DNA from 2 places in the Streptomyces sp. NPDC021562 genome. Region 1 is predicted to be linked to the other one. Evidence: riboswitches for the same ligand, from Rfam matches in the RefSeq annotation. Region 1 holds a riboswitch; the other holds the start of a gene.
The links. Region 1 has a riboswitch for S-adenosylmethionine ahead of thrC (threonine synthase). Riboswitches for the same ligand answer to the same signal wherever they lie in the genome.
Positions count from the first base shown of each region.

Region 2: it holds a riboswitch for S-adenosylmethionine, as region 1 does, so the genes downstream of both, AB0G52_RS16045 (amino acid ABC transporter permease) here and thrC (threonine synthase) in region 1, are expected to answer to the same signal.

Region 1 is NZ_JBFACN010000005.1:366,395-373,826, forward strand. Features, by position in the region: gene AB0G52_RS10630 (NADH:flavin oxidoreductase) at 1-73, opposite strand, end outside; gene AB0G52_RS10635 (alpha/beta fold hydrolase) at 367-1,152, shown strand; gene groL (chaperonin GroEL) at 1,560-3,182, opposite strand; gene AB0G52_RS10645 (cold-shock protein) at 3,516-3,719, opposite strand; gene AB0G52_RS10650 (MoaD/ThiS family protein) at 4,189-4,464, opposite strand; gene thrC (threonine synthase) at 4,512-5,795, opposite strand; SAM riboswitch class I at 5,814-5,956, opposite strand; gene AB0G52_RS10660 (glucosyl-3-phosphoglycerate synthase) at 6,114-7,058, shown strand; gene AB0G52_RS10665 (trehalose-6-phosphate synthase) at 7,142-7,432, shown strand, end outside.
Region 2 is NZ_JBFACN010000009.1:94,135-101,566, reverse strand. Features, by position in the region: gene AB0G52_RS16070 (LLM class flavin-dependent oxidoreductase) at 1-382, opposite strand, end outside; gene AB0G52_RS16065 (putative leader peptide) at 446-541, opposite strand; gene AB0G52_RS16060 (GNAT family N-acetyltransferase) at 586-1,332, opposite strand; gene AB0G52_RS16055 (ABC transporter substrate-binding protein) at 1,383-2,408, opposite strand; gene AB0G52_RS16050 (amino acid ABC transporter ATP-binding protein) at 2,474-3,262, opposite strand; gene AB0G52_RS16045 (amino acid ABC transporter permease) at 3,259-4,239, opposite strand; SAM riboswitch class IV at 4,631-4,742, opposite strand; gene AB0G52_RS16040 (glutathione S-transferase C-terminal domain-containing protein) at 4,820-5,683, opposite strand; gene AB0G52_RS16035 (hypothetical protein) at 5,904-6,050, opposite strand; gene AB0G52_RS16030 (hypothetical protein) at 6,241-7,050, shown strand; gene AB0G52_RS16025 (STAS domain-containing protein) at 7,097-7,432, opposite strand, start outside.

The sequences.
Region 1 (7,432 bases):
TGAGCCCGTTCAGGACGATGGGGCGGGAGAGGATCTCCGCCGCGCGGGAGGCGGGGGTCGTGGTGACGGTCACGTGGGGGGCTCCTCGTGAGTGGGGCGGGTACCCGAGGCCGGGCGCCCGAGGTCGTACGGTCCGGCTCGTTGACCGGGTGGTATGTGCACGCGCATCGAGTGCGCGTCGTGCACAACGATCCGTCCGCCCACGCGCATTCCCACTCCCGCCGACGAAGCCGTGTGACCCCCGCCACGGCCCCGGGGGCCCACCCCACGCCCCTTATCGGCCAACGCCCCGCGCCTCTTGTCGGCTGGCGTCCCGCTCCTCTTATCGGGTGGCGGTGCGCATCGGGGCGCTGGGAGCATCTGCGGATGCAGACACTCGCCGACGAGCTCGGCCACCTCTCCTACTCCGTCACCGGTGACGGGCCGCCCGTCGTACTCGTGCACGCCGGTGTGGCGGATCACCGTATGTGGGACGCGGTCGCACCCGCCCTCGCCGAACGGCACACGGTCGTCCGGTACGACCTGCGCGGCTTCGGCGAGTCCGCGCCGCCGAGCGGACCGTTCGGCGAGAGCGACGACCTGCGCCGCCTCCTGGACCACCTCGGCCTCGACCGGGTCCGGCTGGTGGGCGCGTCCTGGGGCGGCCGGGTGGCCGTGGACTTCACGCTCACCCACCCGGACCGGGTGCACTCGCTGGCGCTGCTCGCCCCGCCGTGGCCGGGGTACGACTGGTCCGCGGAGATGATCGCGTACGACGAGGCCGAGACCGCGGCGCTGGCCGCGGGCGACCTGGACACCGCCGTCCGGGTGAACCTCGACATGTGGCTGCGCGGGCCGGCCCGCGGCTGGGACGACGTCGCCGACGGACTGTCCGACCGGCTCCGCGGCCCGCTGCGCACGTCGCTGGTGAACCAGGACGTGGTGGGCGAGCACTCCCAGGGGCCCACGGCCGGCGACCTCGCCGGCATCCGCGTGCCCACCCTGGTGGGGATCGGCAAGCTCGACGTCCCCGACTTCCAGGACATCGGGCGCCGCTACGCCGCCGGGATCCCCGGCGCCACCCTGGTCGAGTTCCCCACCGCCGCGCACCTGATCGCCCTGGACGCACCGGCCGAACTCACCGAGGCACTGGGCCCCTTCCTCACCCGCTAGGGGCTGCCGGGGCACGCCTTCGGCGGCCCGTCGGGCATCGCCATCCGCGTCCTCCGGCCGGGAGGCGCCCCCACCGCGTCGCCCGCCGGATCGCCCGCCGGGCAGCGGCCGCTCGACCACGGCGCCTTGCCTCGCCGTCGGACGCACTGGACGCGCCCGCCGAACTCATCGCCGCGCTGGTCCCGTCCCCCACCCGCCAGGGGCAGCCGGGGCCCGCCTGCAGGATCACCGTCGGTCACCGACGTCCCGCAGTTTCCGGCCGGGAAGGCGCTCACCGAACTCGCCGCGACGTTGCGTTCCTCACCCGCCAGGGGCCGTTCGACCCCGGGTGCGGCGAAGGGCGGTACCCCCTGTCGACCAGGGGGTACCGCCCTTCGTGCTGTGCGGGAGCTGCCGAGCCGTCAGGCTCAGAAGTCCATGTCACCGCCCGGCATGCCGCCCGGGGCGGCCGCGGCGGCCTTCTCCGGCTTGTCGGCGATGACGGCCTCGGTGGTGAGGAACAGCGCGGCGATGGAGGCGGCGTTCTGCAGGGCGGAACGCGTCACCTTCGCCGGGTCGATGATGCCCTCGGCGACCAGGTCGACGTACTCACCGGTCGCGGCGTTCAGGCCGTGACCCGGGGTGAGGTTGCGGACCTTCTCCACCACGACGCCACCCTCGAGGCCGGCGTTGACGGCGATCTGCTTGAGCGGGGCCTCCAGGGCGAGCTTCACGGCCTGCGCGCCGGTCGCCTCGTCACCTTCCAGCTCCAGCTTCTCGAAGACCTGGGAGGCCTGCAGCAGGGCCACGCCACCACCGGCGACGATGCCCTCCTCGACGGCCGCCTTCGCGTTGCGCACGGCGTCCTCGATGCGGTGCTTGCGCTCCTTGAGCTCGACCTCGGTCGCGGCACCGGCCTTGATGACGGCGACGCCACCGGCGAGCTTGGCCAGGCGCTCCTGGAGCTTCTCGCGGTCGTAGTCCGAGTCGGACTGCTCGATCTCGGCGCGGATCTGGTTGACCCGGCCCTGCACCTGCTCGGTGGAGCCGGCACCGTCGACGATGGTGGTCTCGTCCTTGGTGATGACGACCTTGCGGGCGCGGCCCAGCAGGTCGAGGGTCGTGTTCTCGAGCTTGAGACCGACTTCCTCGGAGATGACCTCGCCGCCGGTGAGGATGGCGATGTCGTTCAGCATCGCCTTGCGGCGGTCGCCGAAGCCCGGGGCCTTGACGGCGACGGACTTGAAGGTGCCGCGGATCTTGTTGACGACCAGGGTCGACAGGGCCTCGCCCTCGACGTCCTCGGCGATGATCAGCAGCGGCTTGCCCGACTGCATGACCTTCTCCAGGAGCGGGAGCAGGTCCTTGACGGAGCCGATCTTGGAGTTGGCGATCAGGATGTACGGGTCGTCGAGGGACGCCTCCATACGCTCCATGTCGGTGGCGAAGTACGCCGAGATGTAGCCCTTGTCGAAGCGCATACCCTCGGTGAGCTCCAGCTCCAGACCGAAGGTCTGGGACTCCTCGACGGTGATGACGCCTTCCTTGCCGACCTTGTCCATCGCCTCGGCGATGAGCTCGCCGATCTGGGTGTCGGCGGCGGAGATGGAGGCCGTGGAGGCGATCTGCTCCTTGGTCTCGACATCCTTGGCCTGCTCGAGGAGGGCACCGGAGACGGCCTCGACGGCCTTCTCGATACCGCGCTTGAGGGCCATCGGGTTGGCGCCGGCGGCTACGTTGCGCAGGCCTTCCTTGACCAGGGCCTGGGCGAGCACGGTCGCGGTGGTCGTACCGTCGCCGGCGACGTCGTCCGTCTTCTTGGCGACTTCCTTGACCAGCTCGGCGCCGATCTTCTCGTACGGGTCCTCGAGCTCGATCTCCTTGGCGATGGAGACACCATCGTTGGTGATCGTGGGGGCGCCCCACTTCTTCTCGAGGACGACGTTGCGGCCCTTGGGGCCGAGCGTCACCTTGACGGCGTCCGCGAGCTGGTTCATGCCGCGCTCGAGGCCGCGCCGCGCCTCCTCGTCGAACGCGATGATCTTGGCCATGTGAAGTGGTCCCTCCAGGACTGGGGGTGAGTCTTCGAGGACCGCGCCCGCGCCCGCGACGGACGGCTCGCCGACCCGTGGGTTCCTTGCCCCACCCGGTCCGCGGGCCTCACCGACCCGGTCCTTCTTTGTCACTCTCACCTTCAGAGTGCTAACGCAATGATTAGCACTCGGCCTAGGCGAGTGCAAGCGCCTCCCGGGTATCGGGCGGCGCGCTCAGCCGCCCGCGAACACCGGGCGGCACCCTCCGGAGACCCGGACCGGCGCCCTCCGGGGACACGGCGAAGGGCCCGCCCCCCTGACGGGAGCGGGCCCTTCCTCGTGTGTGCCGTTTCAGGCGGTGACGCGAACCATGTCGGCCTGCGGGCCCTTCTGGCCCTGCGAGATCTCGAACTCCACCCGCTGGCCCTCTTCCAGGGTGCGGTAGCCGTCCATCTGAATCGCGCTGTAGTGGACGAACACGTCCGCACCACCGTCGACCGCGATGAAGCCGTACCCCTTCTCCGCGTTGAACCATTTGACGGTGCCCTGAGCCATGCCTAACTCCCCTATTACTGGCCCTTGCACAGATCCACACTTCGCGGATCCGGGTCAGACCTCACCCCCCATTGGTTGGGGGCGTGCGCCGGAACGCGTCGACCGCGGCTGAATGTATCTGTCCAACTGCCGTCTGCAACAGGTCAATCGGACGAGAATTCTGGGCGGGAAGGGTCCGGAATGTAGCGAGAATTCGGTCGAATTCAGGGCAAGTCGGGCCCCATAAAAGCCACGAAAGCCGCATATGACCCGCACACTTTGGCTACTTCTTGGCAGGCCCGAGGTATCCAATAACAGGGCCCGCGCCCCGGTGATCGGGACCGTGTTCCCCAACTGTACCGCGCTCAACCACACAGAATTGCCCCCTCCGCTTCTCTCGCGGAGGGGGCAATCCCATTCACAACCGGCGACGTTTGTTACCGAAGGTAATGTTCGGTCATTCGGCCATCACGTCAGGCGGGTCGGCGGCTCAGCCACCGGCGACGGCCGGGATGATGGAGACGCCGGCGCCGTCCGGCGTGACCGTCTCCAGGCCCTGCTCGAATCGCACGTCGTCGTCATTGACGTAGACATTGACGAACCGGCGCAGCTTGCCCTGGTCGTCGAGAACACGGGCGGCGATCCCGGTGTGGTTCTTCTCCAGGTCGGCGATGACCTCGCCGAGGTTGGCGCCTTCCGCGGCGACCTCGGCCCGGCCGCCGGTGTAGGTGCGCAGGATGGTGGGGATGCGAACGGTGACGCTCACTGTCTAGACCTCCGGTCCGGGCAACGCCCTGGTTCTGTGCGGTCGGCTCAGGCGAGCCCGGCCTCGTGGAAAGACTCGAGATTCGGGCGGATGGTCGCGGTGAGTCCCGTACCCGCGACCGCGTCCAGTGTCTTCAGTCCGTCACCCGTGTTGAGGACGACGATCGACTTCGCCGGATCGATGAGCCCGTTCTCGATGAGCTTCCTGGTGACCCCGACCGTCACCCCGCCCGCGGTCTCCGCGAAGATGCCCTCGGTCCGCGCGAGCAGCTTGATGGCGTCGACGACCTGCTCGTCGTCGACGTCCTCCACCGCGCCGCCGGTGCGCCGGGCGATGTCGAGGACGTACGGGCCGTCGGCCGGGTTGCCGATGGCGAGGGACTTGGCGATGGTGTTCGGCTTCTGCGGCCGGACCACGTCGTGACCCGCCTTGTACGCGGTCGACACCGGCGAGCAGCCCTCCGCCTGCGCACCGAAGATCTTGTACGGCTTGTCCTCGACGAGCCCGAGCTTGATCAGCTCCTGCAGCCCCTTGTCGATCTTCGTGAGCTGGGAGCCGGAGGCGATCGGGACGACCAGCTGGTCCGGGAGCCGCCAGCCGAGCTGCTCGCAGATCTCGTACGCGAGCGTCTTGGAGCCCTCGGCGTAGTACGGCCGCAGGTTGACGTTGACGAAGCCCCAGCCCTCGCCGGCCGGGTCGCCGATCAGCTCGGAGCAGAACCGGTTCACGTCGTCGTAGTTGCCCTCGATGCCTACGAGCTCGCCGCCGTAGATCGCGGCCATGACGACCTTGCCCTGCTCCAGGTCGTGCGGGATGAACACGCAGGAGCGGAAGCCGGCCCGGGCCGCGGCGGCGCCGACGGCGCCGGCCAGGTTGCCGGTGGAGGAGCAGGAGAGCGTGGTGTAGCCGAAGGCGCGGGCGGCCTCGACGGCCTGGGCGACGACGCGGTCCTTGAAGGAGTGCGTGGGGTTGCCCGAGTCGTCCTTCACGTACAGCCCGCCGGTGACGCCGAGCTCCTTGGCCAGGTTGTCGGCCTGCACGAGCTTGGTCCAGCCCGGGTTGATGTTCGGCTTGGTCGCCACGTCCGCGGGGACGGGCAGCAGCGGCGCGTAGCGCCAGATGTTGGCGGGGCCCGCCTCGATCCGCTTGCGGAGCTCCTCGGTGTCGTAGCCCGAGAAGTCATACGCGATCTCCAGCGGGCCGAAACACTCCTCGCAGGCGAACACCGGGCCGAGCGGCACGCGGTGGCCGCACTCGCGGCAGGACAGCGCGGCGGCGGGGCCGAGGTCCACGGTCTTCGGGGAAGCGGTTGCAACAGTCTGCGCAGCCATGTGAGGCGAGGCCCTTTCTCCTCATCTTCCTCACGACGCATCTCGCCGTGAGACGGATTTGGCACCTTCCCTAGTCGGGAGCCTCGCTGTGCAACACGAGACCGACTGGAGGGTTGCCGGGGCTTCATCGGGCCGTTTCCCTCTGCCCCTCTGGATGAGCTGTATTCGGTTGTCAACGCACGGTGACGCCAGGACATGCGATGGTCACGCGCGTTGTTCAAGACTGTAACCGAAGGCCAGGACAGTTGAGATAGTCGTCCGTACCGCGAGATGGATCACACCCCGCAGTGTGACCGTGACAGTGAGGAGCCGCTGACTGTGCTGGAAGAAGCCGAACGCTGGCTGGCCACCCGCTCCTGGTCCGTGACCGACCGTCCGCTGCACCGGATACTCGCCGCCAAGCAGCGCACCGGTCAGTCCGTCTCCGTCGTGCTGCCCGCGCTCAACGAGGAGGAGACGGTCGGTGACATCGTCGCGGTCATCCGCCACGACCTGATGCGGCAGGTGCCGCTCGTCGACGAGATCGTCGTCGTCGACTCGGGCTCCACCGACCGCACCGCGGCGGTGGCAGCGGCGGCGGGCGCCCGGGTCGTCCACCGTGACACGATCCTCCCCCGCATCCCCGCCGTCCCCGGCAAGGGCGAGGTCCTGTGGCGCTCCCTGCTCGTCACCGGCGGGGACGTCGTCTGCTTCGTCGACGCCGACCTGAGGGACTTCTCCTCCGACTTCGTCACCGGCATCGTCGGCCCGCTGCTGACCGACCCGGACGTGCACCTGGTCAAGGCGATGTACGACCGCCCGCTCGCCGGCGCGGCGGGCCAGGGCGGCCGGGTCACCGAGCTGATGGCCCGCCCCCTGCTGAACATGCACTGGCCGCAGCTGGCCGGGTTCGTGCAGCCGCTCGGCGGCGAGTACGCGGCCCGCCGCACCCTGCTGGAGCAGCTCCCCTTCCCGGTCGGCTACGGCGTGGAGCTGGGCATGCTGGTGGACGCCCTGCACCTGGTCGGCCTGGACGCGCTCGCCCAGGTGGACGTCGGGGTGCGCAAGCACCGCCACCAGGACGGCCAGGCCCTCGGCCGGATGTCCGCCGCGATCTACCGCACGGCCCAGCTGCGGCTGGCCCGCGGCCATCTGATCCGCCCGTCCCTGACCCAGTTCGAACGCGGCGAGGACGGCTTCGAACCCCGCACCTACTCCGTGGACACGGAGGAACGCCCGCCGATGGTGGAGATCGCGGAGTACGCCGACCGCCGGGTGGCCTGACCTGGTACACGTTCGCCCGTCGGGCGTGGCCGTACGTTTGAGCGTTTACAAGCCGGGCTAGGTTGAGGCGTATGGCTTCCCCCATGGCTTCCACCGGCAGTGCAGAGGTGCTGGTCGCGTCGAACCGCGGCCCGGTTTCGTACGAGTTCCGTCCGGACGACGGGGACGGCGCGCTCCGTGCCAAACGGGGCGGCGGCGGGCTCGTCTCGGGGCTCTCGGCGATCGGGCCGGACGCGAACGCGGTGTGGGTGTGCGCCGCGCTGAGCGACGGTGACCGCGAGGCGGTCCGGCGGGCCGGGGGCGGCCTGCTGCCGGAGGCGGACACCGGGGGCCAGCGGGTCCGGATGCTCGACATCGACCCGGGCGTGTTCTCG
Region 2 (7,432 bases), on a different contig from region 1:
CGGTGCTGACGTAGTCCAGGGTGGCGATCGCCTTGGAGATGTGGAACGGCTCGGTGTGTGTGGCGATCACCGTCGGCACCAGGCCGATGTGGCGGGACAGGGGTGCGACGCGGGACGCGATCAGCACGGCGTCGAGGCGGCCGCGGACCTGGTCGGTGCGGCCGTCCGGCTCGCCGTAGTACGAGGACTGCAGGCCGAGACCGTCCTCGATGGTGACGAAGTCGAGGAGACCGCGCTCGGCCTCGGCGACCAGGTCGGCCCAGTATCCGGCGGTGAACAGCTCTCGGGGGCGGGCGACCGGCTCGCGCCAGGAGGCGGGGTGCCAGCCGGTGCCGTCGAGGGCGACGGCGAGGTGCAGGTGGGAAGCGGGATTCGAGGACACAGTGGTGCCTTCCTGAGGTCCGTGAGAGGGCGCGCCGGACGGGAGGGGCGCGGCGGAGGAAAGTCAGGAGCAACAGAGCGCGCCGGCCACGCGCAGCAGGTCGATGTGCGGCCGGGCGTACAGGACGGTACGGCGGCTGGGACTGACGACACGTGTCATGTCCCGCACCTCCCCGGCCGGTTTCGCGTAGATCTCGTCATGAGTCACAACAGCCGGGTGTCCGTGGGTGTTCCCGGGCTGCGCACCAGCAGGGTGCGGCCGCGCAGGCGCTCGGTGAAGCCGATCGACTCGTAGAGCCGGATGGCGGTCGCGTTGTCGGGGGCCGCGTGCAGGAACGGGGTCTGGCCGCGTTCCCTGATGCCCGCGGCGACCGCGCGGACGAGACGGGTGGCCAGGCCCCGGCCCCGGTGCTCCGGGTCGGTGCAGACGGCGCTGATCTCGGTCCAGCCGGGCAGCCGCAGCCTCTCCCCGGCCATGGCGATCAGCCGGCCCCGGTACCGGATGCCGAGATAGCTGCCCATCTCGACGGTCCGGGTGCGGAACGGGCCGGGTCCGGTGCGGGCGACCAGGTCCAGCATCTCGGGCACGTCGGCCGGGCCGAGCCGTACCGCCTCCGGGGCGGGCTCGGCCCGCAGCGCGGTGTCCACGAACTGGACGCCCCGGCCGCCGCCGACCACCTCCCAGCCGGGCGGCGCCTGCTCGACCGGCTTGATCCTCACGGTCGTTCCGGGGCCGACGAGCGTGCGCAGGTCGGCCCAGGCGGCCGGGTCGGCGGCGTCGGCGAGCGCCGCGCAGGCGTAGACGTCGTCCGGGTAGCGGGCGGCCGCGCCGACCCGCTCGGCGAGGTGGGCGTGCGGGCCGGTGAGGGCGGACCAGACGGCGTTGTCGAGCGGTGTGGTGTCGGGTGCGAGGGGGGTCCCGCCTCCGCGGAAGCCGGTCTGGACGGTCACGGAGGCGGAATCCTTTCCCGGTGAGCCGACGGGCGTGCTGGTGCGGGCGGTCACGAGTTGTCGAGCGGCAGTCCGGGCGGGCTGACCTCGGACTTGGCGACGGCCTCGTTGGAGAGGTTGTAGGCCTTGAGCCACTGCGCGTACTGACCGTGCTTGATCAGGTGGTTGATGGCGTCCGCGAGGGGCTTGGCGAGGCCGCTGTCCTTCTTCGCGGTGGCCGCGATCAGGCCCTGGAGGCCGGCACCGGCGCCGGAGTAGGTGCCCGCGGTGCGGGTGGCGTTGGGCGTGCCCGCCGTCTGCTTGTTGTGGTAGGCGAAGCCGGGGTTGGGGCCGAAGGAGGCGTCGATCTTCCCGCTGTTCAGGGCGAGGAAGGTGCTGGTGCTGTCCTGGAAGTACTTGACGGTGAGCTTCTTGCCCTCCTTGGCCAGCTTCGCCTGCCACTCCAGGAGGATCTTCTCCTGGTTGGTGCCGGAGCCGACGGCGATCGTCTTGCCCGCGAGGTTCTCGTAGTTGCCGTCGAAGTTCCAGGTGCTCTTCTTCGGCACGATGAAGGCGAGGTTGTCCTGCCGGTAGGAGGCGAACTCGTACTTCTTCTTGCGCTCCTCGGTGTCGGTGACGTTGGAGAGCGCCACGTCGACCTTGCCGCTGTCGATGCCGACGAACATGTTCTCCCAGGTGAAGTTCTTGATCTCCGGCTGGAGTCCGAAGACGGCGGCGATCAGGCGGCCGAGGTCGGGTTCGGAGCCGGTGAGGGTCTTCTGGTCGCTGCCGACGTACGCCAGCGGCGGGAAGCCGGCGGGCAGGGCGCCCTCGCCGATCACGAGCTTGCCGCTCTTGCGGACGGCCGCGGGCAGTTCCGCGCTGATGGACTTGACCTCGGAGACCTTGATGGTGGTCTGGGTGGCGGCGCCGTTGGAGACCCGTCCCACGACGACCTCCCCGGCCTTGGCGTTGTCGGTGGTGGTGGCCGCGTCGCTGTCGCCCCCGCAGGCGGCGAGCCCGGTGGCGAGGGAGGCGACGGCGGTGGCCGCGGTGATGCCTCTGATCAGGCTGCGTCGGGTGAAGTGGGTAGACATGGCCGTTCCTTGTCGGTGCCGGTGATGAGGGTGAGGGCGTGGGGGGAGGTCTGGGGTGATGCGGTTCAGAGAACCTTGCTGAGGAAGTCCCTGGTCCGCTCGTGTTGCGGTTTGTCGAGGACCTCGGAGGGCGGTCCCTGTTCGACGATCCTGCCGCCGTCGATGAAGACCACCCGGTCGGCGATCTCGCGGGCGAAACCGATCTCGTGGGTGACGATGACGAGCGTGGTGCCGCTGGTGGCCAGGTCCTTGATGACGGAGAGGACCTCCCCGACCAGCTCGGGGTCGAGGGCGGAGGTGGGCTCGTCGAAGAGGATGACGCCGGGGCGCAGGGCGAGGGCGCGGGCGATGGCGACGCGCTGCTGCTGGCCGCCGGACAGCTGCCGCGGGTAGGCGCCGACGCGTTCGCCGAGGCCGACGCGTTCGAGCAGTTCCTTGGCCAGCGCCTGGGCCTCGGGCTTGGTCAGCTTCCCGGTGGCGACGGGGGCGGCGGCCACGTTGTCCAGCACGGTCAGGTGCGGGAAGAGGTTGAAGTTCTGGAAGACGAAGCCGATCCGGCCGCGCTGGGCCAGGATGGCGCGCTCGCTCAGCTCCTTGAGCCTCTCGCCCTGCCGTTTCACCCCGATCAGCTCGTCGTTGATGCTGACGTAGCCGATCTCGGGCTTCTCCAGGTGGTTGACGACCCTCAGGAGCGTGGACTTGCCGGAGCCGGACGGGCCGAGGATGACGGTGACCTCGCCGGGCCGGATGGTCAGGTCGACGCCGTCGAGGACGCGGTGGGCGCCGTACCACTTGTGGACGTCGTGGATCTCCAGGGCGGCGGGGGCCGTCTCCAGGGTGTCGGTGATGCTCATACGGCGGCCTCCCGGCGGATGCGGGCGCGCAGGTCGGCGAGGCCGGCCCGCAGTTTCTGCGAGGGGGTCGGCGGCAGGGAGCGGGTGGCGCCCCGGGCGTAGTACCGCTCGACGTAGAACTGGATCACGGAGACGACGCTGGTGAGGATCAGGTACCAGACGGTGACCACCAGCAGCAGCGGCACGATGTCGCCGGGGTAGGTGGAGCCCATGCTCTGTGCGGTGCCGAAGAGGTCGAGCAGGGAGACGTAGAAGACCAGCGAGGTGCTCTTGATGAGGCCGATGAGCTGGTTGACGTAGTTCGGGATGATCGACCTGAGCGCCTGTGGGAAGACGATCCTCCGGAACTGGTAGCCCTTGGGCAGTCCGAGCGCGGCGGCCGCCTCGTGCTGGCCCTGGTCCACCGAGAGGATGCCGCCGCGGACCACTTCGGCCGCGTAGGCCGCCTCGTTGAGGCTGAGGCCGATGACGGCGATGACCATGTCGGTGGCGAGCTTGGACTCGTCGAAGGAGAAGAAGGCCGGTCCGAAGGGGACGCCGACGCTCAACGTCTTGTACAGGGCGCTGAAGTTGTAGAGGAAGAGCAGGACGACGATGAGCGGTATGGAGCGCAGCGCCCACACGTAGGTCCAGCTGACCGCGCGCAGCACCGGGCTCTTGGAGAGCCGGGCCAGCGCGAGCAGGACGCCGCCGAGGAGGCCCAGCACCGCGCTGTAGGCGGTGACTTCGAGGGTGATGACCAGCCCGTCGAGGATGGTCGGCCGCAGGAACCAGTAGCCCCAGCGGTCCCACTGGTAGAAGGGGTTGGTCACCAGGCCGTGGACGAACTGGGCGACCAGGACCAGGACGACGGCGGTGGCGATCCACCGTCCTGGCTTGCGCAGTGGCAGAACGCGCTGTGCTGCGAGGGGCTTTGACGGTTCGTCGGCGGCGGACGGCGCCTCGGGGGCGAGGGTGGCGCCTGGGGGTTCACTCATGGCGGGCTCCGGCGGAGTCGGACACCCCGGAGATCCCACGACCGGGTACGCGGCACCGGCCGTGTTCGGGCACGGCACGGGCGCGGGGGCGCGCGGGACACGGGGGCTGGGCGGACGGCGTCACACCGGACGGCCGGTGCTTTCGTCAGGAACGCTGAGGCGCGAAGCTGCGGGGCTGGGCGGACTGGGCGGAAAGGCCTGGTCAGACCCGGCAGCGGGCACAGCCCGGTGCGGTACACGCGCTACACAGGGCGCTGTTGACACGGAGCAGGTCGACGGCGCGGTCGGCGACGAGCGGGCTCGGGTACGGCTGTACGCAGCCCCGGGCGCGGCGCGGGGCCGTGCTGGAAGCTGCGTACATGTCCGTCACCTGTCACTTGGTGGCCCGTGGGCCGCGCGCTTACCGAACGTCGTCATTCGGTCGGGTCGTCACCTGGGGCACCCCACCGCGGTGCGAGGGTTGCCGGTCAGCTAGCCAGGGCTTGATGCTGACGCTCTTGACCGTTCTGGTCCGTAAGTTAGGCAGCCGCCCGAACGAATGTCAACGCCTGTCCGGTCGGCGGGACGGTTCGGACTGCTCTCACCTGCGGGAAGCGTCCGCCGCATGCCCGGCCCAGTCCAGGATCTGGACGGCCGCGCCGGCGGCTTCCAGTCCCTGGCAACGGCCGTGGTGGCGGCGGGCGATGCCGTCGAGGTCGAGGTGGGCGCCGAAGGCAGGGTGCGCGGCCAGCCGCCGGGCGTAGGCCCACAGCACCGGGTGGTCGGCGATGCGGTGCACGGCGGAGGCGTCCAGGTGGTTGCGGTGCACGGTGTCCAGCTGCACCAGGGTCACCCACAACTCGACGTCGGCTGCGGTCAGTCGACCGCCGACCAGGAACTCGACGCCGGTCAGGCGGTGTTCCAGCTCGCCCAGTGCGGCGAGCAGGGTCTCCAGCGCCCGTGGGTCGCCGCCCTCCCGCCCGGCGCGCTGCGCGGCCTGCTCGACGTCCTCGGCGCACAGCCGCTCGACGGCCTCGATCTCGGCCTCGGCACCGCACGGGTACAGGCGCGTGACGCCGTCGCCGAAGTGGCGGTCGAGGTCGCGCAGGATGTCCCGGCCGTGGGTGGAGACGATCCGGCCCGACCAGTCGTCGCTCAGCACGGGCGCCAGGGCCGGTCCCGAGTAGCGATGGGCGCTGGCCTCGTACAGCGGGCGCAGTGCCGTGTGGCTGCCGTCGGGACGGTCCGGGACCGCGGGCAGGAAGGTGACCGGACAACAGCCGTCCAGGGCCAGCAGGCTGTGGCCGACGGCGATGCGGAGGCCGTCGGGACAGGCGGTGGCGAGGTACAGCCGGTAGCGGCCCGGCACGGCGTAGTGGCCGCTGCGCGCGTCCCGTCCGATGCGTCCCCGGAAGGCGGGGGCGGTGCGGACGGACGGCAGTGCGGTGAGCGGAGTGATGGACATGCGTCTCCCCGGTTACGGGCGCGTGGACGTACGCGCGGCGGAAGCGTTCGTCGGTGTCCGCCGCGACCGTCCGTGCTCGGCCCGGGCCGCGGAGCGCGGGCGGCGGAGCGTCGGCGGTCACGGCGGGCGGGCAGGGCAGGGGGTCGTCGGGCGGGCGGTCGGGGCGGGCCGCGGAAGGGGCGTCCGTTCGGCCCGGGCCATGGAGGGCGGCGCGCCGCGGTCAACCGGTGCGGCTGATGGCGCTGCACACCCGGAGCAGGTCGATGTGCAGCCGGGAGGTGAGCAGCGGCGAGGAGAGCAGGGCGAACGGCCAGGGCGTACGGCGATCTCGGCGCTGTGTGCCGGTGACCGTGCGCAGCCGATCCATCTTTCCCTACCTTTTCACTAGGATTCCCCTCTGGAGTGTCGATCGGCCTCCGCGCGGCGTCAAGAGGGCGTCCACGCCTGGGACACCGCCACCCCCGGGCCGCTCACCCGAATGGCACGCGCGAGTGGTCGGCGGCCGGACCGGATGGTGGCGTGGAGGGACGAACCGCGTTCCCGAGGAGGCAGCCGCCATGACCCGTCCGTCCCGACCCGCGCGTGTGCTCGCCGCGGCCCTGGCGGCGGGGTCCCTGCTCGCCGTCGCGGCCTGTTCGGGCGGGAGCGGCGACTCCGGAGCCGCGGTCGTCTCGCCCGCCGCCGAGCGCTCCGCCGCCTCGCCGACGGCGACGGCCGCCCTCACCGGGCCGGGCGCGCAGGCGGCGCTGATCACACCGGCCGACATCGAGGACAACTGGCAGCTGGCGACGGACGCCGCGACCTGGCGCAACTCCATGCTGGTCGGCAAGGTCGACGTGGCCGGCTTCCTCACCGCGAAGACCGATGCCGCCGACTGCCAGCGGCTGCTCGACAGCCTCTACTCCGACACCCTGCTCGGCCGCGCCACGGGCGCCTCCGGGCTGCGCGGCTTCACCTCGGAGACCGCACGGATGCTCTACCAGGTCGGGGACTACGGCTCGGCGAACCTGAACGCCACACTGGGCTGGCTGAAGACGCTGCCGCAGAAGTGCAACCAGTTCACGGCCACCGGCAAGGACGGCAGCAAGCGGACGATCCAGGTCGTGTCGGCGCAGGTCCCGAACGTGGGCGACGCCCGGCAGGCGCTGACGGTGACCGTGCAGGGCACCAGCGACGGCCAGCCCGTCACCTACGTCACGGACGTCGCGGTGCTGCGGATCGGCGCCTCCGGGGCGGCCGTCACCAACGGCGCCCTCGACGCCGTGGACCACGACAGCACCGCGCTGGCCGTGCAGAACGGCGCCCAGCGCCTCAAGGACGTGCTCTCCGGCAAGACCCCGGCACCGATGCCGAGCGAGTTCGACTAGGGCCACGGGCGGTCGGGGCGCCGGGAGGGCGTCCTTCGGCCGGCGCCTAGGCGGCACCCCGGGCAGGTCCCGTCGTGCCGTGCGCGGGCCCCGCCCGCTCCGGGAACCGGCCTTCCGTGCCGGTCAGTTCCAGTACGCGCCGGATCTCGGGCCGCAGCCCGCGCAGCTCCATGGCGCCGCCACCCGCGACCACCCGGTCGCACAGGCGCAGGAGCATCCCCAGGCCGGCGGCGTCCATGAACGTCACCTGGGTGAGGTCGACTACGAGGTCCCGGCCCGCGAGCACGAGCGGACCGATGACCGGGGCGGCCTGCGAGCGGGCCGTGAAGTCCAGCTCCCCCGCCGCGGTCAGCACGACCCGGCCGGGCGAATCACTGATCCG